Regions from separate parts of the Chryseomicrobium palamuruense genome, predicted to be linked through region 2. Evidence: riboswitches for the same ligand, from Rfam matches in the RefSeq annotation. Region 2 holds a riboswitch; the other holds the start of a gene.
The links. Region 2 has a riboswitch for S-adenosylmethionine ahead of ACFO0S_RS11245 (methionine ABC transporter ATP-binding protein). Riboswitches for the same ligand answer to the same signal wherever they lie in the genome.
Positions count from the first base shown of each region.

Region 1 (12,375 bases), on a different contig from region 2:
TTCTTCTCCTGAGAACAGCATACGTCCTAAGAATCCACGTAAGAACGTTTCACTCTCATCATCTGGTGAATATTGACGTAACCAGTCGACTAGTGATGTCTCACTACCTTCAAAATAACGCTGATTGTCTATTGGGAAATAGGCACGTGTCGTCGTTACACCCCAACGAACTGTTCCTGATGTCGGCTCTTCTTCTTCAGCTAAAATACGAAGAAGGGCAGATTTCGCAAGTTCATCTCCAAGTAAAATGATCTTGTCATCTTTGTTCAACATGAAATGAGCATCTTTTAGTAATGTATGACCTTCTTGTTCATAGGTTAGGCCTTGTACTTGAAGAACGTCATTTCCTATTTCTCGTTTCATCGAGAAGTTGACGTATGGATATTTACGAGAAGATGGACGAATATCATCCAGCTCAATCTTTTCGAGTGTCTTTTTACGTGACGTCGCTTGCTTAGATTTCGAAGCATTTGCACTAAAACGGGCTACGAAAGCTTGAAGCTCTTTAATTTTCTCTTCTTTTTTCTTGTTCTGATCTTGTGCCATCTTCAGTGCAAGTTGACTTGATTCATACCAGAAGTCATAGTTCCCGACATAAACTTGTATCTTTCCAAAGTCGAGGTCGGCAATATGTGTACATACTTTATTTAAGAAGTGACGGTCGTGAGAGACCACAATAACGGTGTTTTCAAAGTTGATTAAGAATTCTTCTAGCCACTGAATCGCTTTTAGGTCCAAGTGGTTGGTCGGCTCATCTAGTAAAAGAACATCTGGCTTACCGAACAAGGCTTGTGCAAGGAGTACTTTCACTTTGTCTGACCCGTTCAATTCACTCATTTTTTTCGTGTGGAGCTCTTCAGCAATTCCAAGACCTTGTAGGAGGATAGCTGCTTCTGACTCAGCTTCCCATCCGTTCATGTCCGCAAATTCGCCTTCAAGTTCAGCAGCACGCATGCCGTCTTCATCAGAAAAATCTTCTTTCATGTAGATAGCGTTCTTTTCATTCATCACTTCATACAATCGTTTATGACCCATCATGACTGTTTCAATGACTTGATGTTCTTCATAGGCGAAGTGATCCTGCTTCAAAACAGCAAGACGCTCGTCTGTTCCCAAAGAAACATGACCTTCTTGAGGTTCTAGATCACCTGACAATATTTTAATAAATGTTGATTTTCCGGCACCATTGGCTCCGATTAACCCGTAACAGTTACCTGCAGTAAATTTAATATTTACATCTTCAAATAGTTTACGGTCACCAAAACGTAAACTAACTTCACTTACTTGAATCATTTAATTTCCTCCTTAACACACAATCATTTCATTATACCATGAATGTGTAAAAAGTCACTTCCAGTTCGACTCAATAAATTCATCACGTCCCGATGCTTCTCGGTCTTTCTTGTAATATTCGGGCTCTTTTTTGTAAAAGTCTTGGTGATACTCTTCTGCTGTGTAGAATGTAGAGGCAGGGAGGATGCGTGTGACGATAGGTTGTGAGAACTTCCCACTGGATGCCAATTCGTTTTTTGCGGCAAGCGCTGTTTCTTCCTGTTCCTCTGTATAATAGAAAATCGCCGTACGGTACTGATCCCCACGGTCTTGGAACTGACCCTCATCATCTGTTGGGTCAATTTGCTGCCAGTAAATCTCGAGCAGCTGCTCATACGGGAAGAGAGTTGGGTCAAATTCAATTTCCACGACTTCTAGATGTCCCGTCGTTCCTGTCTTCACTTGCTCATACGTAGGGTTATCCACATGACCACCCATATATCCTGACGTCACTTTATGAATACCGTCGTACGAATCAAACGGTTTGACCATGCACCAGAAACAGCCACCAGCAAATGTTGCTTTTTCCATTTGTCTACCTCCTAAATGTTTTGCTTCAAAGATTTTATCACTTCTTGCAAAAGTATGAAACTACCAACGCTTGTTTTACGTTATGATAAGAATAGAAAGGGGTAAGTCTATGGAACAACGCACAGAATTACGAAGACGCCGAAAGAGAAGGTCACCAGTTAAAGCATTCTTCAAAGTGGGTCTCTTACTCGTCGTACTATTGATTGCTTACGGGATCTTTACGTTTTGGCAAGGTCTACAACTCGCAGATAATGAAGCGGCCAGAGAGCCTTTTAACGGAACACCATACGAATCAGGGAGAATGAATGTCTTGTTACTCGGTGTAGATAGTCGAGGCGAAGAACAGTCTCGAACGGATACAATGATGATTGCGTCATGGGATCCGGATACGAATGATGTACGACTCATCTCCTTGATGCGAGATATATATGCAACGATTCCGGGGTACCAGTCCTATAAATTAAACACTGCCTATTACCTTGGTGGTGCGGAACTGACGAAACAAACGGTTGAAGAGATGTTTGATGTCCCGATTCACCACTACGCACTTATCGATTTTACTAGTTTTGAAACGATGGTGGATGTCATCGCACCAGATGGCATTGAAGTCGATGTAGAAAAAGACATGTCTGAAAAAATTGGTGTCAGCCTTACAAAAGGCGTACACCGTCTGAATGGAAAAGAACTTCTCGGCTATGCACGATTCCGTGCCGATGAAGAAGGGGATTTCGGTCGTGTGGGCCGCCAACAGCTCGTTATTGAAGCACTCGGGAATGAACTGACAAACCCAATGAACTTCCACCGCCTCCCGAAATTTGCAGGGGCACTCAATGGATATGTCCAGACCGATGTGGGGGCATCAGAAAAAGTACGTTACTTGATCGATGCCATACTGGGTGGGAAAGTCGAGACTGAGCGTCTAACAATCCCTCAAGAAGGGGCGTACTGGTACAATTCCTATAACCATGCTGGCAGTGTGATTGAGCTCGATCAAGAAGCAGCTCGCACCGCCATTCACGACTTCTTACAGTAGGGGGAGTAGAAAGTGTTCGATGAGAAAAAACCAAGCTTTTTTGATACGCGTTTTATTCAATTTATGGGCGGAAAGAACACCATCTTTGCGCTCATTCTGATTGTGCTTGTCGGTCTTTCGATTTTTATCTTTGACCTTGTGTCTTTTGTCTTTAATCCACTGACTGTGTTTTTAGGGAATGTGGTCCTGCCGATTATTCTCGCGACAATCGTCTATTATTTACTTCGACCTGTACTCAGACTACTTGAAAGTTTGAAGATACCGCGTATATGGGGAATTCTCATTTTATTTATTGCGGTCATCGGGTTGGTTACGCTACTCGTGTTTTTAATATTCCCATTTTTGAAGACGCAGTCCATTCGTTTTGTGGAAAACTTCCCAGAAGATTTCCGTATACTTGTAAATAACATCACGGTATGGCTTCAAGGATCGATGTTCTCTGAATATTATGCGACGGTAGAAGAGGATTTTAATGAAATGATTCAAGACCTCCCAGCTCAGATTGGCGTGTTTTTCCAAGACACCTTTACACGTGTCGCTTCCGGAGTTACGTCCATCATCGGCGCGATCACAAGTTTTATTTTAGCTATTGTCACAGTTCCATTCATTGTCTTCTATCTACTGAAAGACGGGGAAAAATTGCCGCAATATGTGTTACGCCTGTTGCCACCACGCATGCGAGAAGAGACGGCAGATGTCTTTCAATCCATTGATAAACAAATCAGTTCGTATATCCAAGGGCAGCTTCTCGTGTCAGCAGCTATTGGAGTCATGGTATTTATTGGATTTAGCATCATCCAGATGCCGTATGCGCTACTTCTAGGGTCGATCGCAATGGTCACAAGCGTCGTTCCCTATCTTGGGCCGATTATCGCTATCACTCCAGCGGTTATCATCGCTCTTGTCATGTCTCCGTGGATGCTTTTGAAACTTGCTGCCGTGTGGACGGTTGTCCAGCTTGTGGAAGGGAAGTTTATCTCACCACAGATTATGGGAAAAACATTACATATCCATCCGATTACGATCATTTTTGTGTTGGTCACCTCAGGGGCCTTATTTGGAGTAGCTGGTGTTATTCTCGGAATCCCTGGATATGCTATAGTAAAAGTAATCGTTACCCACTTCTTCCATCTCTTTAAGATGCGCTATAATCGATATGAGCCGGTCGTGGATAACCATTACGAATATGTTTCCAAAACAAATAAGGTGGAGTAAGTATGAACAGTTTTGAGTCAAAAATTACCAAAGACAACATCACTATCGAAACCGTGGTCGACCATACGAATATCGAACACGGGATCAATCTCTCAGGTACTATTTATATTGAAGGGGTAGAGAGTGATGATGTATTAGAAACTCTTCGTCTTGTAGTTTGTAAGAAAAACACGAAAGAAATTTTGACGAAACAATCTTTTGAACTCGTTGGAACCGTTGCCTCAAAAGGGACACAGATGATTCCATTTGAAATTATTCCGGATGAACGTTGGCTACCGGCGGAAGGAGAAGAGGAAACTCATTTAACACTTCAAACCGTTGCCCTCTTTTTTGACGGAAGCAGCGAAGAAGATGAAAGCGAACTAATTTTTGATATTGAAGAATAGCTTGTCAGCTGTATTGTGAAGTGCTAAAATGACAGCAACATCTAAACTAAATACTTATTATCAAGAGAAGCTGAGGGACATGGCCCGAGGACGCTTCAGCAACCTCTGCCTAGCAGAAAGGTGCTCCCTCCATCAAGTGCTGACTTGGAAGATAATGCTTACCGACACTCTGCCCTTGTATGGGTCGAGTGTTTTTTATTTCAAAGGAGTGAAGAAGAATGCCCATCAATCTACCGAAAGATCTACCTGTTATTGAAAAATTAAAAGAAGAGAACATCTTTGTGATGGACTCGGACCGTGCCCATACCCAAGATATTCGTCCACTGGAAGTCTTGATTGTCAATTTAATGCCCGAAAAAGAAAAGACCGAGCACCAGTTGCTTCGTCTGCTCGGGAATACACCTTTACAGACCAATGTGACTTTTCTACGTATGACAAGCTACCAGCCGAAAAATGTAAGTAGCAGTCACCTGGAGCAGTTTTATGCTGTATTTGAGGAAATCCAGGACCGTCGTTTTGACGGCATGATCATCACCGGGGCGCCAGTCGAGCAGATGTCTTTTGAAGAAGTAGACTACTGGCCGGAAATCGTCACCTTGTTATTTTGGGCAAAAACACATGTAACGTCTACATTATCGATTTGCTGGGGTGCTCAGGCAGTTCTTTATCATGAGTTCGGTATTGATAAAGAGGCACTTCCTCAGAAATGTTCAGGTGTTTACCCGCATCAATTATTGACACCACATAGTCCACTCGTAAGAGGGTTTAACGATACGTTTTTAGCTCCACATTCACGTCATACAACAGTCGGGTATGACAAGATTTTGAAGCAGCCAGAACTTGAAACTGTGGCGGTTTCAGATGAAGCGGGTGTGTTTTTGATCCAGTCGAAGGATCAGCGTCATATAATGGCGACAGGTCACTTGGAATATGATGCGACGACACTTCGAGATGAATATGAGCGAGATGTGGCAAAAGGAATTCCTTGTTCCGTACCGGAGAACTATTTCCCTGAAGATAACCCGAAGAATGTTCCACAAAACACATGGAGGGCGCATACGCATCTGTTGTTTTCGAACTGGTTAAACTACTATGTATACCAGCAGACCCCATTTGAATGGAGCAGTACTAAATGAATTTTAACGAGAGAATTAAAGCGGCTTTTGGAGAACGAGGGGAGAGGTGGCTCGAAACTTTACCGGAACGCATTCAAAAGATAACAGCAGTTGAAGGAATAAGCTCTGTCCAGCCTTTCACTAATTTGTCCTATAATTACGTAGCAAGAGCTTTAAGAAGCGATGAATCTGTCGTCTTAAAAATCGGACTTCCTGGATATGATTTCAACAATGAGATACTCGCGCTACAAACATTCCCTAAAGACGCAATTGCATCTTTAGTATCTGCCAACTCGATTGAAGGCTACTATATTATGGAGAGTATTTCACCTGGAGAGCCTTTGAATGTCAAATTCTCCGACACGAGAACAAACGTTCGAATATTTGTAGAACAGTGGGGGAGGTTGCATCAAACGTCTTCACTACAAGAGAAACAGACTACTCATGAATTGCCACACATTAATGTATGGTTTGAGGTGTTAATGAATAAAACTGATCACGTTCCTACAAATTGGTTGGATACAGCACGTGCCGCACAGCAAAGATTAAACCAACTAAATCAAGACACGATTTTACATGGTGATATGCATCATGAAAATATATTATGGGATGAAACGCGGGGATTTACTATCATTGATCCAAAAGGCGTCATAGGTCATGCATATTATGATTGTGTTCAGTTTTTATTTAACAAAAATGAATCCGTTGAAGAATTTGCTGAAAAAGTGAAGTTACTCTCTGACGAGTATAATTTTGATCAGCAAGAACTACTGGATGCGATAAAAGCTTTAGGAATGGTGTATCTGCTATGGGCTTATGAAGATAAAGATCCAGAAGCGAAAGAAAGGTATAACATGATGAAGTGGGTTATGGGTAACTAACACACCTGATGAAGGAAGGGACAAGAGATTTAAAAATTTGTTCGATTTATCCATATTAACCGTATACCAAGATATAATATCCTACGAAACAATGCCAAAAAAATACACCCTAATTGTTAGATACAAACAACAATTAGGGTGTATTTTTTTGGATTAATTTACGAATGAAGAATTATCAACGATTAAGACAAAATTAATTAAGATACGTTAGATACAATGACAGCCGTATACACGAACAGACTTTCAATCTATTCATCTCTTTAATATTCTATAAAAGTTTTGACAAACTAAATAATAGAGAGGAATACATCTACATATAGTAATAAAGTGCAATATTTGAAAGTGTGTGATTAAAATGATTTACGTTTCATTCAAGTTTGAATAGACAACATCGTAAAAAATTTTAAGAGAGTGAGGATTTCACAATTGCAATATAGTCAGAATCGGTCCAATAATTTCATCCTGATATTTCTGCTACTTTTCGCCATCAGCTTCGTTACTGTAAGTCCCGCTTTTGGTTCTAATGAATTTAGCTTTTCTACTTTTCAACAATTAAATACGATTTTTCTTAGTATATTGATTGAGGCAATTCCTTTTGTATTAATAGGTGTTTTAATTGCAGGTTTTATTCAAATCTTTATTACAGAAGAACACATTCGGGCAAGACTACCAAAAAATAAAGTGCAGGCTGTTTTCATGAGTTGTGTGGTCGGTGCATTATTCCCTGCCTGTGAATGCGGAATTGTACCAATTGTTCGTCGATTAATAGAGAAAGGCGTGCCTTTATATGCAGGAGTTGGATTTCTATTAACGGGACCTCTTATCAATCCAATAGTTATTTTATCAACCTATATGGCATTTGGAAACGATATGAAGATGGCTTTATTACGAATGGGTGTTGGATTTGTCGCAGCTTTAACCATTGCGTTAGTAATCAGCTATTTATTCAAATCAAATCAACTCAAACAAAAAGAACGCTCATTATCTCAAGTGAAAACAAAACAACTACCTCTTTTTCAAAGAGTGAAAGGGATGCTTGAGCATTCCATCGATGAATTTTTTGATATGAGTAAATATCTTATTATAGGTGCATTTGTAGCAGCTGCTTTGCAAACATATGTATCTGCACAAACCCTTTTACTGTTTGGGGATGGTGTGTATCAATCGATGATTGTAATGATGGCGATGGCATTCTTCTTATCCTTATGTTCAGAAGCAGATGCTTTCATTGGAGCTTCATTTAAAAATATTTTTCCTTCGTCTTCCATTCTTGCGTTTTTAGTTTATGGCCCAATGATTGACTTGAAAAATACAATTATGTTGTTAAATGTCTTCAAAGCAAAGTTCGTTTTTATATTATTTATTCTCATCACATTGATTGTATTTTTATTTGTTAGTCTTGTTAGTGGCATATAAGAAATGTAGTTATTGGCAATTAAAGTTATGCAATATCTTGTGAATAAAACTAGCTTTATACTGAGAGTGGTCATGATAGGCTAGCTATGCCAAGCAAGCATATTGGTTGCTCTCTTGCCTGGTTTCATGACCAAGGAGGCTCAGTGTAAAGCGTCAACAGGAATGTATAAAAATACGATTAGGAGAGTTTTCTTAATTGCCATTTCATGCAAAAGTTAACTGCCAAATACAGTTAGTCTGACTAACTTCATAGAGGGAGTATAAAATGCAGTTTCACTTACATCAATTCTTAAAAGCGTTGATCTTAGGCTTATTTGCTTTGTTTTTTATTATGTTGCATACCACGGGGGATATCACTAAATATATCAACCCTAAATATGATTATATTAGTAAAATTGCGGCAAGTATTTTTATCATCTTGTTTCTAATACAACTTTTCCGTATATTGCAGAAGAAACAGCGTCATCACCATATTTGTTCGTCAGGATGCGACCACGACCATAATCATGGGAATGGACATTTAAATTTAGCTAGAATTATTGGGTTATGTGTTATGGTATTTCCATTAGTCACAGGGTTTGCTTTTGGTCCAGCTACACTTAATTCGAGCATTGCAGCTAATAAAGGGGCTTTTTTTTCAAAAGTTGACCAAAGTAATGACAATACAAATGATAACCAGTCTTTAACGGAAAATGCAGAATCATTAGCTGAAAAGGAGAATATCGATATTTACGCTGATGAAAACATTCCATTGCCTAATAACAATATTCTGACGGACGATGAATACAAGGAAAAGCTAAAGACGTTAGAGTCAGGTACGATTCAAATGAGTGAGGATATGTTTAGCTCTTTTTATGGAGCCATTAACGAAACTCCAGCTAACTACAATGGAAGATCAATCAAGATAAGTGGCTTTGTTTTTAGAGATGAAGGGTTCAATTCCAATCAGCTTGTTGTATCTCGTTTTATGATAACCCATTGTATAGCAGACGCGAGCATTCTAGGATTTCTTACGGAGTTCGAAGAAACAAACATGTTTCCAGAAGATACGTGGCTTGAAATCGAAGGGGTTTTAGACACTACAAATTTCGATGGCTTTGAAATGCCAATCATAAAAGCAACCAATTGGAAAGTAATTAATGAACCTGACGAACCATATGTATATCCAGTTTTAACATTAATTCAGTAGTAATATTTTCATCAATGGACATGAAGGAGACCAATAGAGGTCTCTTTTTGTTTTCTAAAAATTAGTTTCCATAATATATATTATCTAAAGTTGTATTTCATACTAGAGTATACTTGATATATTGAAAAATAAGAATGAAAAAAGCCCAAATCATTGATTTGAGCTTAAGGTTATAATTATCTTCTTTATTTATAATATTTTTTGCAAATGATTTAAGTTCTCTCAGAGTTTTTACATCTATTTGCTCAATTTGATTTTCGATATAGCCACTGCTGCTTCTGCTCCAGTAATCATTAACGAACCTCATATATTCGATTTGTTTTATGGTTTTATCAGTTTGAACCCCATAATTTTACCCTCTTTTTCTGGATCCATTAAGAAACTTCCATTTGAATACCGATCGACTGATTTTAAATCCTTCACAAGAAGTCCTTCGCCTAAACCAACATCAAGTATCGGTACTAAGACATCTTCTGGTGCAGCGTATTCAACGTCAACAATTCGATGTGGATTCGATTTCAGCTCACGTAACACGACCACTCCCCGTTTTGCACGGGCACTAGGTTCCAGTTCTTTCCGGGCAAGCTTTTTAACAGCCCCTCGGTGTGTGACAAGCACATAATGATAATTGGTATCTTTCTCCATCATAGTGAGTGATACGACAGTATCATTGTCTTTTAGATTAATTGCTTTTACGCCGCCTGTCTTCACTCCAGTGATAGGCACTTCATCAAGTGAATAACTAAGTCCGTAAGCTCCTACTGTAAAGAGCGCTAAATCATCAGACGGTTTAGCAAGCTTGACAGCAATCATTACATCGCCTTTTTTCAGTTTCATCGCTTTTAATGTGCGGTTGTAGCGCTGAACATAAAATTCGGCTAATAAGGAGCGTTTGATCATCCCTTGCGCAGAAACCGTAATGACAGTGTAGTCGAGATCAAAGGATTCAATCGCTTCTGCATGGATAATTTGTTCAGTTGGCTCAAGCTGTACAATACTTGAAATATGCTGTCCTAGGTCTTTCCAGCGAATTTCAGGAAGCTCATGGACCGGCTGATAAATATAATTGCCGAGCGATGTAAACAGAAGCAAATGATGCTGCGTGTTTGATGTCAGGTCTAGTAATAAGTGATCTGATTCTTTCATCGCAAAATCTTTCCCGTTAGAAGCCTGATACGAACGTAAACTTGTCCGCTTGATGTACCCTTCCCGCGTCACTGTCACACGTACGTCTTCACTTGGAATCAAAACGTCGAGCGTTAATTTAATTTCTTCAATGTCATCTTCAATCACGGAACGACGAGATTCGGCATACGTTTTACGAAGGTCTTGGAGTTCTTTCTTGATGACACGCATCAATTTTTTCTCGTCTCCAAGAATCCCTTCTAATTGACTAACCGTTTTATGAAGTTCCGCTTCTTCTTGTTGAAGCGCGGTAATATCGGTGTTGGTTAAACGATAAAGCTGCAACGATACAATAGCTTCCGCTTGCTCTTCCGTAAATGCATACTTTGTTTTTAGATTCTCTTTTGCGTCACGCTTGTCTTTAGAAGCACGGATGGTCGCAATGACTTCGTCTAAAATGGATAAAGCCTTCATTAAACCTTCTACAATGTGCAAACGCGCTTTTGCACGTTTTAGATCGTAATCGGAACGTCTGCGGATCACATTTTTTTGGTGCTCTAAATACGCATCTAGCATAAGTGGGAGCGTCATCATCATCGGACGGCGATTATGAATCGCAATCATATTGAAGTTATACGACACTTGTAAATCTGTGTTCTTCAGTAAATACTGCAGAATCCCATGCGCATCCACATCTTTTTTCATTTCAATCACAATTCGTAAACCTGTTCGATCCGATTCATCACGGATATCCGCGATGCCATCGAGACGCTTGTCAGAACGTTGTTCGTCCATTCGTTTCACAAGGTTCGCTTTGTTCACTTCAAAAGGAAGCTCTGTGATGACAATCTGTTGCTTATTCCCTTTGATAGCTTCGATTTCGGTTTTGGAACGAACAATAATCTTTCCTTTACCCGTTTCGTACGCTTTCTTTATCCCTTCGACACCTTGAATAATGCCACCCGTAGGGAAATCAGGACCTTTTAGGACGGTCATCAGTTCGTCGACAGTGACTGCTGAGTTTTCCATATACATGAAAAGTGCATCAATCACTTCGTGCAGTGCATGTGGCGGGATATCTGTAGCATATCCTGCAGAGATCCCTGTCGAACCGTTCACAAGTAAGTTCGGGAAACGAGCTGGGAGCACAGTAGGCTCTTTATCGGAATCATCGAAGTTCGGAATAAAATCAACGGTTTCTTTTTGGATATCTCGTAAAAGTTCAGAAGATATCGCGGAGAGACGAGCTTCTGTATAACGCATCGCTGCCGGCGGATCGCCGTCAACAGATCCATTATTCCCGTGCATCTCGACAAGTACGTTACGAAGCTTCCAGTCTTGACTCATTCGGACCATTGCCTCATAAACAGAGCTATCTCCGTGCGGATGATAATTCCCGATGACGTTACCGACAGTCTTTGCTGACTTCCGGAACGCTTTGTCGTGTGTGTTACCTTCATGGTGCATCGCATAAAGAATACGACGTTGCACTGGTTTTAATCCGTCCCGAGCATCAGGTAATGCTCGGTCTTGAATGATGTATTTACTATAGCGTCCAAAGCGGTCACCAATAACCTCTTCTAGGGGTAAATCTTGAAAACGTTCAGCTTGGGTCATTGAATCTCACTCTCCATATGAATACGTTCATTTTCTAATATTGTGCCCTCTTCTTCTAGACTGAAGTCAACATGACTCTCAATCCACTTACGGCGTGGTTCTACTTTATCGCCCATCAGTGTCGTCACACGACGTTCGGCGCGGCTACCGTCTTCAATCGTGACACGGATGAGAGTGCGTGTCTCAGGATTCATGGTCGTCTCCCATAATTGATCGGCATTCATCTCACCTAGACCTTTGTAGCGCTGGAGACCATAACCTTTTCCAATCTTTTCGATGGATGCTTGAAGCTCCTTCTCTGTCCAAGCATACGTACTCACTTCTTTCTTTCCAGCTCCTTTGAACACTTTATAAAGCGGAGGAAGTGCAATGTAAACCTTCCCAGCTTCAATTAGTGGTTTCATATAGCGGTAGAAGAACGTGAGAAGCAGGACTTGTATATGAGCCCCATCGGTATCGGCATCCGTCATAATGACGATTTTGTCGTAGGCGATATCATCTACTGTAAAGTCGGCACCAACACCTCCGCCAATCG
Region 1 is NZ_JBHSEF010000026.1:392,770-405,144, reverse strand. Features, by position in the region: gene ACFO0S_RS14415 (ABC-F family ATP-binding cassette domain-containing protein) at 1-1,293, opposite strand, end outside; gene msrA (peptide-methionine (S)-S-oxide reductase MsrA) at 1,348-1,863, opposite strand; gene ACFO0S_RS14405 (LCP family protein) at 1,973-2,896, shown strand; gene ACFO0S_RS14400 (AI-2E family transporter) at 2,960-4,111, shown strand; gene ACFO0S_RS14395 (hypothetical protein) at 4,114-4,497, shown strand; SAM riboswitch class I at 4,552-4,655, shown strand; gene metA (homoserine O-acetyltransferase MetA) at 4,716-5,633, shown strand; gene ACFO0S_RS14385 (aminoglycoside phosphotransferase family protein) at 5,630-6,493, shown strand; gene ACFO0S_RS14380 (permease) at 6,980-7,909, shown strand; gene ACFO0S_RS14375 (TIGR03943 family putative permease subunit) at 8,175-9,098, shown strand; gene parC (DNA topoisomerase IV subunit A) at 9,420-11,840, opposite strand; gene parE (DNA topoisomerase IV subunit B) at 11,837-12,375, opposite strand, start outside.
Region 1: it holds a riboswitch for S-adenosylmethionine, as region 2 does, so the genes downstream of both, metA (homoserine O-acetyltransferase MetA) here and ACFO0S_RS11245 (methionine ABC transporter ATP-binding protein) in region 2, are expected to answer to the same signal.

Region 2 (12,375 bases):
GGACATCTACGGTCAACGGTTATCGGCAATTCGCTCGCTTACATTATGGAAAAGTGCGGTTACACCGCTGTCCGGATTAATCACTTAGGAGACTGGGGCACGCAGTTCGGCAAACTCATGGTGGCCTACCGGTTGTGGGGCAAGGAACAAGATGTGAAACAGCGTCCGATTCAGGAGTTGTTGAAACTTTATGTGCGGTTCCATGAAGAGGCCGAGCAGGACGAGTCGCTCAATGATGAAGCACGCCTTTGGTTTAAGAAACTTGAAGAAGGAAACGCGGAAGCGCGCAGCTTGTGGACATGGTTCCGAGAAGAGTCTCTGCAGGAGTTTTCAAAGATTTATGAATTGATGTCGATTCGCTTTGATTCCACAAACGGGGAAGCCTTTTACAACGACAAGATGGACCGTGTCGTTCAGCTATTGGAAGAAAAGAATCTGCTAGAGGCGTCGGAGGGTGCACAGGTCGTGCAGGTGGGAGACGATGTGCCGCCTTGCCTGATCAAGAAGAAGGACGGAACCACCCTGTATGCGACGCGGGATCTTGCGGCCGCCCTTTACCGTCAGAAGACGTACGCTTTTGTTAAGTCACTGTATGTGGTTGGGAATGAGCAGACGCTTCACTTTAAGCAAGTTTTCCGGGTGATTGAAAAGATGGGCTACACATGGCACGAAGGGATGACCCATGTACCGTTTGGTATGATGCTTCAAAACGGCAAGAAGATGTCGACACGAAAAGGAAAAGTCGTGCTGCTTGAAGACGTCTTGAACGACGCCATCGCGCTAGCTGAGAAAAATATTGCCGAGAAGAACCCGACCCTTCGCGATTCGGAAGTAGTGGCACGCCAAGTGGGCGTAGGGGCTGTCTTGTTCCATGATTTAAAAAACTTCCGTATGAATGATATTGAATTTTCGCTTGAAGACATGCTGAAAGTCGAAGGGGAGACGGGACCTTACGTGCAATACTCGCATGCACGAGCTTCGACGTTATTGAAAAAAGGAGCGTACGCAGAAGGGCAATCCAGTCAGTCATTTGTGGACGCGGAAGCGTGGGCGACCATCAAGCTCTTAGGGGAGTTTCCGGAAGCAATCAGACGGGCGTACGAAAGCTATGATCCGTCCCAAATTGCGAAGTATCTACTAGAGTTGTCACGCGCGTTTAATAAATATTACGGGTCTGTCCGCATTCTGGATGACGCCACTCACAAACATGCGCGCCTGGATGTGGTCAAGGCGGTACAGATTGTGTTAAGTGAAGGGCTGCGTCTTTTAGGGATGACCGCGCCAAAAGAAATGTAAGGGGATAAGAACACATGATAATTCGTCAGATTCATCTAGAAGACTATCCAGCAGGAAAAAAAGTGCTCTACACATATTCGACCGACCGGTACTATGATGTGAAAGTGAAGAAAGAAGCTAGCTGATGGACGATGTCGTTAACAGAAGCTGTCCGAGAAGAGCCTTTTGTGAAGCATCTAGTAGAAGAGATTTTTGAATCCTACAAAGAAGGTTCAGAAGTATACGTTGCAGAAATAGACGGGAAAGAAGCGGCGATTCTTACTATTCAGTACATGGAATGGAATAAGACGCTGTTGATTCATGATTTGTATGTAGATGCTGCGTACAGTAAGCAGGGACTGGGTTCTCGACTGATTGAACGGGCTAAAGAAAGAGCGCACGAACTGGGGGCACGCGCACTCACGCTCGAGACCCAGACGTCCAATTACCCGGCCATTCAATTTTACTTGAAGAACGGATTTGAGCTTATTGGGTTCAACACAATGTCTTATACCAATACAGATGTGCAGAATAAAGAAGTGCGTATCGAGATGGGCTTCTTGATATAAAGTTTTATAAGCTTCCACAGAACAGCGATGATTGGTGAGGCCATGAACAGATAGGTTCATGGCTTTTTTGTGCGCGCCGTTTGTGGGTTGTACCAGACCCGTTTGGCTGTGTTGCCCGCCCTGTTCAGGCACTTCTTCGGCCCTCCGTAATGGATGATTGCGGCCGATGTAGGTAGCTAAACTCATAGTATGTTTTCCTATTAGTTGTTCAAGTATTTCGTCATCCTTCTTCCGGATTCTTCGGCCCTTCTAAATCAAGTTGATAAAAAGCGAGGTCGAGCCAGCGTTCGAACTTATATCCGGCGTTTCGGATTGTACCTGAATGGGTGAAGCCTAGATTTTTGTGGAGCAGGATGCTCTGTTCATTGGTCGCATCGATGCCGGCCACAAGAGTTTTGTATTCGTCCGCTCTCGCTAGACGAATCAGCTCTTGAAGAAGCGCACGACCAATGCCTCGCTTCCGGAAGTCGGAGCTGACATACACCGAGTGTTCAATCGAATATTTATATGCTGGCCACGCCCGGAAAGGACCAAATGTGGCAAAGCCCGCGACATTTCCTTCGACTTCATAGACAATGACAGGATACCCGTCGGTTTGTTTTTGAACAAACCAGACTTTGCGGTCCTCGAGTGTTTGCGCGTGGTAGGAATAGACGGCAGTGGTGTTGACAATGGCATCGTTGTAAATAGTTAAGATAGCTTCTAAGTCAGACGGGGTGGCTTGTCGGATCATTGGGTTCTTCCTTTCATGGTGGGTGTTCCAGGATCAAATTTGAATAGTCCTAGTGTAGCAGAAATCGCTGAAAAAGAAGATGTTTTTTGTGGAATGGGGAAGAGGGAGGTGGATTCGCGGAATGATGGTGATGGTTTAAAGAGTAATCGTCGAGATTCTGGTATTTCTGTTCGTGATTCGTACATTAAATTGGCTGATTCGTACATTAAATTGGCTGATTCGTACATTAATTTCAGTGATTCGTACATTAATTTAAGTCATTAGAACATTCCTCGTATTATGGAAACCATTTGTCTAAAACTAAACATCCACCCAGCCCCCACCCCACCCTGACACAACAAAAAAAGCACCCCAGAGGGATGCTTTTCGAATCATAAAATTAAAGTTTTACGATGTTTGTAGCTTGTGGTCCGCGTTGACCTTCTTCGATGTTGAATTCAACTTTTTGACCTTCGTCTAAAGATTTGAATCCTTCACCTTGGATTGCTGAGAAGTGAGCGAATACGTCTGCTCCGCCTTCAACTTCGATGAATCCGAAACCTTTTTCTGCGTTAAACCATTTTACTGTACCTTGTGTCATATAAATGACCTCCATTATAAATTATTAATAAGATCATTTTTCTGCAATAAAAAAATTCACGTATTACAAAAAGTACGGAAATAATACACAGATACTTTTTGTAATAGGTGAATTAAATGTGTTGTACTTCATGAACTTATTAAACCTAGTATACAACACAAAATCTGGTTTGTCTACTAAAACAAAAACAACCCCACAAAAGTGAGGCTGCTCTAGGTACGAAACTTAATTGCCGAACTTTATTTTCATTGCTTTCGCCATATGTTTTGGAATATCTGTGTTGTCCAAAAGACCTGTGAACAAGTCAGATTGAGGGCCATATGCGTAGATTGGAAGATCCGTCCCGGTGTGTGCACCTGTTGTCCAGCCGATCAACGCGCGGTCGCTGACAACTGTGTTGATAGCACGTGCAGGATTTTCGGCAGAAGCAATGGCTTCAATTTCTTCAGCGGTTAAATCAAACCCTGTGTGCGCTTCTACGACTTCCTCCACATTGTTACGCGTTTCATTTAACTGAGCAGCCATAAAGTCACCAGTAGCTGTAACGTCATGAAGTACTTCCGTTTTTACATCGTACACACTGTTCGAACCAACGGACATGCCGCCTGTTTCATGATCCCCTGCAACGACGACAAGTGTATTGCCATCTTTTTTCGCAAATTCAAGAGCAGCAGCAACAGCTTCATCGAATGCTTGGGAGTCTGTCATCGCCCAAGCTGCATCATGTGCATGACCCGCCCAGTCAATTTGTGAGCCTTCTATCATTAAGAAGAAACCGTCTTTGTCTTTTTTCAATGCTTGGATTGCGACATCCGTCATCTCGGCCAGACTTGGCTGATGCGTTTCACCGCGCTCCAGTTCAGGAGCCATTGCGTCGTCTGCAAATAAACCGAGTAGTTTTCCACTCTTCGCTTTTAGTAACTCTTCACGAGAGGTCACATACTCATAGCCATCATTCTGAGCAGCTTCCACTAAGTTTCCGGCAGGTTGTTTACCACCTTCTTCTAGTGAAACGAAGTAGTCACGGCCTCCTCCGAGGAGCACGTCCACATCGTTCTCAAAATATTGCGGGGCAATCGACGATTCATCGCCGCGTGATGCGACACTTGCGCCGAACACAGCTGGCGTCGCGTGTGTGATTGTAGAAGTGGCAACTAGTCCTGTAGATTTCTTCGCAGCTTCTGCCGCATCTAAGATAGAGTCGACTTCTTTGCCATCGGGTGTAACACCGACCATCCCGTTATTCGTTTTTACACCTGTTGCCATCGCCGTCCCAGCAGCAGCTGAGTCCGTCACTTCTGTATCTGCTGAATAGGTTTTGATTAGACCTTTTACATACGGATCAAAAGAAGAGTCTTCGCCTTTGAACCAACGGTAGTTCGTTGCATAGGCGGCACTGTAGCCGTCAGGAATCATATAAATTACATTTTTGACTTTCCCATTATGAGCGTTATCATTCCGTGCTTCTGCGTGATCCATTGTCACATTGACACTGATCCCGGATACGACAAGTCCTCCCACCAAAGCGGCTGTTACAAGCTGTTTTTTCATACACATTTCCTCCTTTTGTTTGGTACACGGCAACGATATCAACTGAATGTAAAGGAAATGTGACGTCAATGTAAAAGCTTACGTAACACAGGGAAAATCGGTTTTTAGTCATAGGAAACCTGAAAACCATTTAATTTTTTGTAGCTATTTGGACCGTTCCGTTTGCAGTCATTTTGACGGATGTTCCGTTATCGAGTTCGACTTCGAGGGGAAAGACTCTAGATGGTTTGTCAGAAAAATACCAATTTGAAAGTGGAAGATACTGCTGCAACTTACGTTCATTTAAGCACAAAATATGAGATAATAAAGTATACTTAAATTAAGCAAATTCATTTTATTGAATTGGAGGGAAAATGTTTGACTAGACTATCTTTAGACTCAAAAGAATATCGTTTAGTAGAAAAGAGCCTTTCGTTAGAAGAGTTTAAAATCAATAAACAAATTGCTTTGAGAGCTATAGAAGCAGTTAATACGAATCAAAGGTTAACTTCCAATTTGATTAAGGCTGTAATTAGAGATGGAAAAGTATAATTTTGGTTCTGATGAATCTTATTTGCTACTTTATTGAGATAAGCAACATCAGACTCAACAGAACTTAAAAGGATTTTTTTAAATACACTTCATCTACAGACCTGAATTGATTTCGATCGATTTCGGTCTTTATTTAATTTTAAGTACAAGGGGAGATTTTGCATGCAGACGATTTATTTAGCAGGGGGATGCCTATGGGGCGTGCAGGCATTTGTGAAGACGTTGCCAGGGATTGTCTCGACTGAAGCGGGAAGAGCAAATGGAACTTCTCAAACGTTAGACGGGGAATATGACGGATATGCGGAATGTGTAAAAACGACTTTTCATCCAGATGTGGTATCTGTCGACGAGTTGATGGGCTATCTTTTTGAAATCATCGATCCATACAGTATCAACAAACAAGGAGAAGACGTCGGGGAGAAGTATCGAACTGGGGTGTATAGTATAGACCCAAAACATGTAGAGCAGGCCAAGGCGTTCATCAAGAAACGTGAAGATGAGGACCGAATTGCTGTAGAAGTTCTGCCGCTTACCAATTATGTACGAAGTGCAGAAGAACACCAAGACCGTCTTGCTCGCTGTCCGGATGATTACTGCCATATCCCACAGCAATTGCTTACAAAATACAAATCAAACGTGCTTACATGAGACGAGCCTCGTTTCTGTATTTAGAAAGGAAGCTTTTTTTATTGGATAGCTTGTTCATTTCTAGGAAATCAAAATAATGCTTTTTAAAGAATTTTTAATAAAACTAATAAAAAACTATCCGCGTCGTACCAACAAAGCAACCGCTTACATAGTCAGACTACTAAAAAAATTAGTAAAATTACTATTGACGAGAAAACTTTGATGCTTTAGACTGTGAAACAGTTAGCAAGACGAACTAAATTCAAAACTACATATCACCAATTCTTATCACGAGAGACAGAGGGACAGGCCCTGTGAAGTCTCGGCAAAGCGCAAAAGCGTCAGTGCCAAATCCTGCAAGTGTCCATCACTTGAGAGATAAGAATGAGAGGCGTTTTTTCATGGCTTTCATTTCTTATGTTCTTAAGAGATGAAGGTCTTTTTTTATGCACTCTAGTCAGAAAGTAGGGAAGTCCACCATGATTACATTCCAAAACGTATCCAAGACATTCAAAGTCGGAAAGCGTGATGTGCACGCAGTTCAGAATGTCACACTCGATGTCCAAAAAGGCGACATCTTCGGCATCATCGGGTTTAGCGGAGCCGGAAAGAGTACGCTTCTTCGCTTAGTGAACCTTCTTGAAAAGCCAACAAGTGGTGTTATCAAAATCAATGACACCGACATCACATCGCTTAAAGCCAAACAACTTCGCTTGCAACGCCGACGTATCGGGATGATCTTCCAGAACTTTAATTTGTTCACTTCCCGCACTGTCGCAGGAAACGTAGCCTACCCGCTGAAGCTTGAGGGAACGCCGAAAGCGGAAATCACGCGGCGCACCAAAGAGTTGCTGGAATTCGTTGGCCTCTCAGATAAAGTAGATAACTACCCCGAGCAACTTTCGGGAGGACAGAAGCAGCGTGTTGGGATCGCTAGGGCTCTTGCGACGAACCCAGAGATTCTGATTTGTGACGAAGCCACTTCAGCACTTGATCCGGAAACGACGGAAGATATCTTGAAGCTTTTAAAGCGCGTCAATCAAGAGTTTGGCATCACCGTTCTCCTCATCACACACGAGATGAACGTCATCTCCACCATTTGTAACCGCGTTGCCATTATGGAGAATGGGCACGTCATCGAGCACGGCGAAGTATTCGATGTCTTCACAAACCCGTCACACCCGACAACAAAGCGTTTCATTCAATCGGTGAATAAAGACTTGCCCTCTCAAAGTCTATTGAAAGAATGGCACGCTGCTGGTGACCAGCATATCTACCAAGTCACCTTTACGGGAAGTGCCACGAGTCAGCCGCTGTTATCGAAGATCACCCAACAGCACAATGTGCATTTCAATGTTGTGTACGGAGCGGTTCGCGAGATTCAAAATCAGCTACTGGGCAATTTGGTAGTGTCCTTTAAAGGGGAGGTAGAAGACATTAAGAATGCCATTCAAGAACTTCAACAAGTCGTCGACATCAAGGAGGTGATTATCCATGAAAGTTGAGTGGAGTACATTTTACCAACGCATCATAGAAGCGACCGGCGAGACGATTATGATGGTCATCCTGACCCTCATCCTAGGCTCGATTTTAGGCGTTTTAGTCGGACTCGCACTATTCGTTTCCCGCCAGGGCAATATTTTAGAGAACCGCTTTTTATATGGCCTTCTCAACTTGCTGATAAACGTCATCCGACCGATTCCGTTCATCGTGTTCTTGGTTTTCTTAATGCCTGTAACGCGAATCGTGATGGGAACAACGATTGGGGTTGGAGCTGCCGTGTTCCCAATGGCCATCATGGCAACGTTCAGTGTGGCACGGATTGTTGAACAAAACTTGATGAGCATTGACCCTGGTGTAATTGAAGCAGCCAAAGCTATGGGAGCCAGCCCGTTCCAAATCGTCTTTACCGTTTTGATTCCGGAAGCGCTCGGACCTCTGATTCTAGGTCTGACGTTTGTGACAGTCAGCTTAATCGATTTCTCAGCAGTTGCTGGGTATGTCGGTGGTGGCGGTCTCGGTCATATTGCGATTACATACGGTTATCAGCGCTTCGATACGAGCGTCATGGTCGTGACAGTAATTATCTTGATTATTCTTGTGCAACTCGCCCAATGGCTTGGCAATACATTATCAAAAAAAATTATGAGACGATAGGAGACTACATTCATGAAACGACTTAAACTCGCAGCTCTTGCTGCAACTGCTGCTCTAACACTTGCAGCATGTAACTCAGCCGATGGTAACTCAGCAGCCGATGGTTCAGAAGAAACGATTAAAATTGGGGTAAATGGTGCAGACAGCCCGCAATGGCCAGTTATTGTGGAACTTGCGAAAGAAGAAGGTATTAATTTGGAAGTGGTGGAATTCACGGATTACATCATGCCAAATAAAGCACTTGCAGCTGGAGATATTGATTTGAACGCTTTCCAGACAATTTCATTCTTCTCGAACTTTGTTGCAGAGTCTGGTGAAGACCTAGCTCCTGTCGGTACAACAGTATTTGCGCCGCTTGGTGTGTATTCCGATAAAATCGAGTCACTAGATGAACTGCAAAAAGGTGATCAAGTGGCGATTCCAAATGATGCATCCACACTTCCACGCGCACTAAACCTTTTACAAGAAGCAGGTGTGATTGAACTGGCTGACGATTTTGGCATCACTGGGGACTTAGACAAAATCACGTCGAACCCATTAGAGCTTGAATTTGTCGCAATGGAACCACAACAGACGGCACGTGTTCTTCCGGACGTGGCCATTGCCCTCATCAACAATGGGGTGGCCGTGCAAGCAGGTCTGACGCCTGCTGAAGATGCCGTCGTTTACGAAGATACAGAATCTGAGTCGATTGAACCGTATATCAACATCATCGCATCTCGTGCAGATGAAGCGGACAATGAGAACTACTTGAAGATTGTTGAACTGTATCAGCACCCAGAGGTAGAAGAAGCAATTAATAAAGAATTCAAAGGTAGCATGTTCATCATCCGCAAGTCAGCAGAAGAGACTGCGGAGATGTTTGAGAAAATGAAGACGTTCTATAAATAAGGGCACCCACCCACTGCAGCTTTAAGACCCCCTATGCTGCAGTGGGGTTTTTTATGGACGTTGTAAAGAAAGAAGTTCGATTACTTGTAAGAGCTGAGCGACAGGCGTATTCTTCCTATAGTAGAAACTCACAAGGAGGTAGTTTATGAAAGCTTTATTGCTACATGACCTCCAAGCTATACGCACATCACACCGTTTACGCGCGTCATCCCGTATCGTGAAGTGGCGTTTGCTGCCAACCATCTGTTCGACGACGTCCTGTAAGTCATACGAATGGAAATTAGGAGTTGGCTCAAGAATCGAAGAGTGGGCCAGTACCCAACAAAGTCATTTGATAAAAATGAACGAATGATTTCCCCGTCCTGTTTTTTACATCCCTCGTGCCACCCCTGAAAATACGCATCTAGTTGTTTCTTCAATTTTTCCAAAATTCCCACACATCCTCTAAATATTTTATTTCTAGTAGTTTACACTAGTTCAGGGGGTGCCTCATGACATTATTTGCAAACCGAAATTTCCTTCTTCTTTACTTCATTACCATTCTCTCGACATTTGGAACCGTCGTCTACACGTTTGTATTGCCTCTTATTATCTATGAATTGTCTCAATCAGCGCTTGCGATGAGTACGATGCGTATTATGGACTTTCTTCCGAATGTTCTACTCGGAGTGCTTGCCGGTGTGTTTGTCGACCGCATCAACCGTAATGTGATGATTCGCTATGGGGGACTGATTAAATTCATCTTGTCCTGTCTCATGACCTTTATTATTTTCTCTGGAGACGTAGAGCTCTGGCATTTATACATACTCGGATTTTTCATATCCACGGTGGGATATACCGTTGGCAACGCGAGTCATGCCATCATCCCGCAACTCTTTCACCGTGAGCAGATGACAGATATTCAAGCAAAATTTTCATTTGTGAATACACTCATCACCATTATTGGACCTTCTATAGCCGGGGCATTGCTTCTTCTTGTGGCGTATGAACAACTCCTGTTTGTCTATACATTGTCGTTGTTTTGTGTCTGGGTGATGAGCACCTTTTTAGATGCCACAGCCACACCGGAACGACCGAAACCGCAATCCATTGCTCAAGATATCAAGGAGGGGCTTCGCGAACTATTCGGCAATGCTCAACTTCTCATCCCGACAATCGCCATCTTGTTCATCAACTTGGCGACCAGTCTGATTATTGGGGTGTTGGTCTTTTACGTCATTGATGTATTGGGAGAGTCTCAAGAGCAGCTTGGACTCATGTATTCGATCGGAGCTGTCGGGGGACTGCTAGGTGCACAACTCATCAAGCCGCTCCGAAAAAAATGGAACCGCGGGACGATCTTCATTGCGCTTCATTTGATCGATGCATGTGCGCTTGTCTTGTTCTTCTTCGCAGACTCGTGGTGGCAGCTCGGTCTATTGCTTGCTGTCCGGACCTGTACGACCGTCATGACCAATATTATCTATCTTGCCATCCGTCAGGAATCCACACCGAACCATTTGCTCGGTCGCGTTGCGGGAACGTCTTCGATGTTCATGAAACTTGCGCTGCCGATTGGATTATTTATCGGAGGCATCTGGGCGGAAGTTTTACCAATTCCCTACCTGTTTCTCATTTCAGCCGGAATCGTCATCGCTATTTTTGTATTTATGCTACGAAGCAACTTTCATGAAGTCGTATAAAAATGGTCGGCATGGTCCTTCTTGGATATGTCGACCTTTTTGTGCACAAATCCAGTCCTACCAACGACGACAAGAATCTTATCAGGCGTTTTTGATAGATGGTACAGAGATTATTCCATAGGACATCGCCACGGAGGACATTCAAATTTTTCTCCAGAACGAAACGACGAAGTCCTTACCATACACATTTTCTGAAATCATTATGCAGTAACAAAGCAGCTCTCCGCGGAGGGCTGCTTTTGTTATATAATGAAAAGTAGATGGAATGTTCGAAAAATAGGTAAGGAGGGACATACATGAGCACAAAACAAGTAACGGAAGAAGAGAAGCAAGAGTTACTAGAAACATTAGAGAATCGCTTTAAGAAGAACATGCAGCGCCATGAAGGAATAACGTGGGAAGCAGTTGCCGTCAGGCTTCAAGAAAATCCGGAAGCTGTCTGGAGTCTTCATGAAATGGAACGGACGGGAGGCGAGCCGGATGTTGTCGGATATGATTCACGGACCGACAGCTATCACTTCTATGATTGTGTCAAAGAAAGTCCGAAAGGCCGCCGCAGTTGCTGCTACGATCAAGAGGCTCGCGAAGGGCGCAAAAAGTTTCCGCCGGAGACCTCGGCAGTCGAAATGGCACAGGAGACGGGTGTGCAACTCCTGAATGAAGAACAGTATCGCTACCTACAAACGCTCGGAGAATTCGATTTGAAAACGTCTAGCTGGATCGTTGCACCGGATGACATCCGTGCTCTTGGCGGGGCACTATTTGGGGATCGCCGATATAATACCGTATTTACCTATCACAACGGAGCGGATTCCTATTATGCTTCCCGCGGATGGCGCGGGATATTAGTCGTGTAATTCAAGAACCGGTTTGAACTAGGTCGGTCAAAACAGGACTCAACATCCCCTGACAGACCAGTTCTCATTTTATTAAAAGAAGGTGACCTTGTGAAAAAATCACAACAACTCGAGCAGTATTTAGCTGCATACGGAAGCTCGCTCAGCAGCGCAGAAGTTTTTCATATTGTCCACGAGATCTTTGGCTTTGACCTCGACCGTGTGCCGCTTCTTATAGAAGGGCATGAATCGCAAAGAAGTGCGTGTGATGAGTACCTTGAGCAGTTAGATGGAAGCTATACGAGGCAGAATATCTGCCGAATTGTGAATCAATTGTATGGTGTGAATCTAGAAGCACTGTGTGCACTGGAAGGCGCGCAGCTTTCCTTGTTTGCGAAAGGCAAGTGGGTCCTTACATCCGCGGATGATTTCTTTGTCGTGTTTTCTGGAGACGGCGACCGCGTGGCGAGAGTCTTTACCACGCCGTACTACACAGAGCAAAACGGAAGCTCGTCAGCACCTGAAGGGCTGCGAAATGCGCTAGTAAACATGGGGTACATAAGTGACGCAACTGGAAGCCAGTTTGTCTATCAGACGGCTGACGATAGACCCGTACCGGATGCCTTTAAGGGACAAACCATTGGCGCGCTTCGCCAAGCGATTGCAGCTATCCCGACCCCCGTTCATTAAAAAAGTCATCAAGAGCGAGGAGAAATCCTGCTTTTGATGACTTTTCTTTGTTATTTACCGAACGACGACAAGAATTTCACGCGGTCACCCATTGGTGGTGTGCTGTTGTCTTGTAAGAACACTTCTAGCACCGTCGGACCTTGGTGAGCAAGTAACTCGTTGACGTTTTCTTCTGTCAGGTCGTCCATGCTGTCGACACGCACTGTTTTGAGTCCCATTGCAGCCGCCATCGCACTGATGTTGACAGGCTCCT
Region 2 is NZ_JBHSEF010000023.1:302,284-314,658, reverse strand. Features, by position in the region: gene argS (arginine--tRNA ligase) at 1-1,296, shown strand, start outside; gene ACFO0S_RS11275 (GNAT family N-acetyltransferase) at 1,428-1,844, shown strand; gene ACFO0S_RS11270 (GNAT family N-acetyltransferase) at 2,065-2,577, opposite strand; gene ACFO0S_RS11265 (cold-shock protein) at 2,957-3,157, opposite strand; gene ACFO0S_RS11260 (alkaline phosphatase) at 3,383-4,708, opposite strand; gene ACFO0S_RS11255 (hypothetical protein) at 5,066-5,239, shown strand; gene ACFO0S_RS11250 (peptide-methionine (S)-S-oxide reductase) at 5,402-5,887, shown strand; SAM riboswitch class I at 6,149-6,251, shown strand; gene ACFO0S_RS11245 (methionine ABC transporter ATP-binding protein) at 6,346-7,371, shown strand; gene ACFO0S_RS11240 (methionine ABC transporter permease) at 7,361-8,023, shown strand; gene ACFO0S_RS11235 (MetQ/NlpA family ABC transporter substrate-binding protein) at 8,036-8,914, shown strand; gene ACFO0S_RS11230 (hypothetical protein) at 9,060-9,266, shown strand; gene ACFO0S_RS11225 (MFS transporter) at 9,406-10,596, shown strand; gene ACFO0S_RS11220 (DUF4256 domain-containing protein) at 10,893-11,453, shown strand; gene ACFO0S_RS11215 (hypothetical protein) at 11,544-12,122, shown strand; gene ACFO0S_RS11210 (thiamine pyrophosphate-binding protein) at 12,173-12,375, opposite strand, start outside.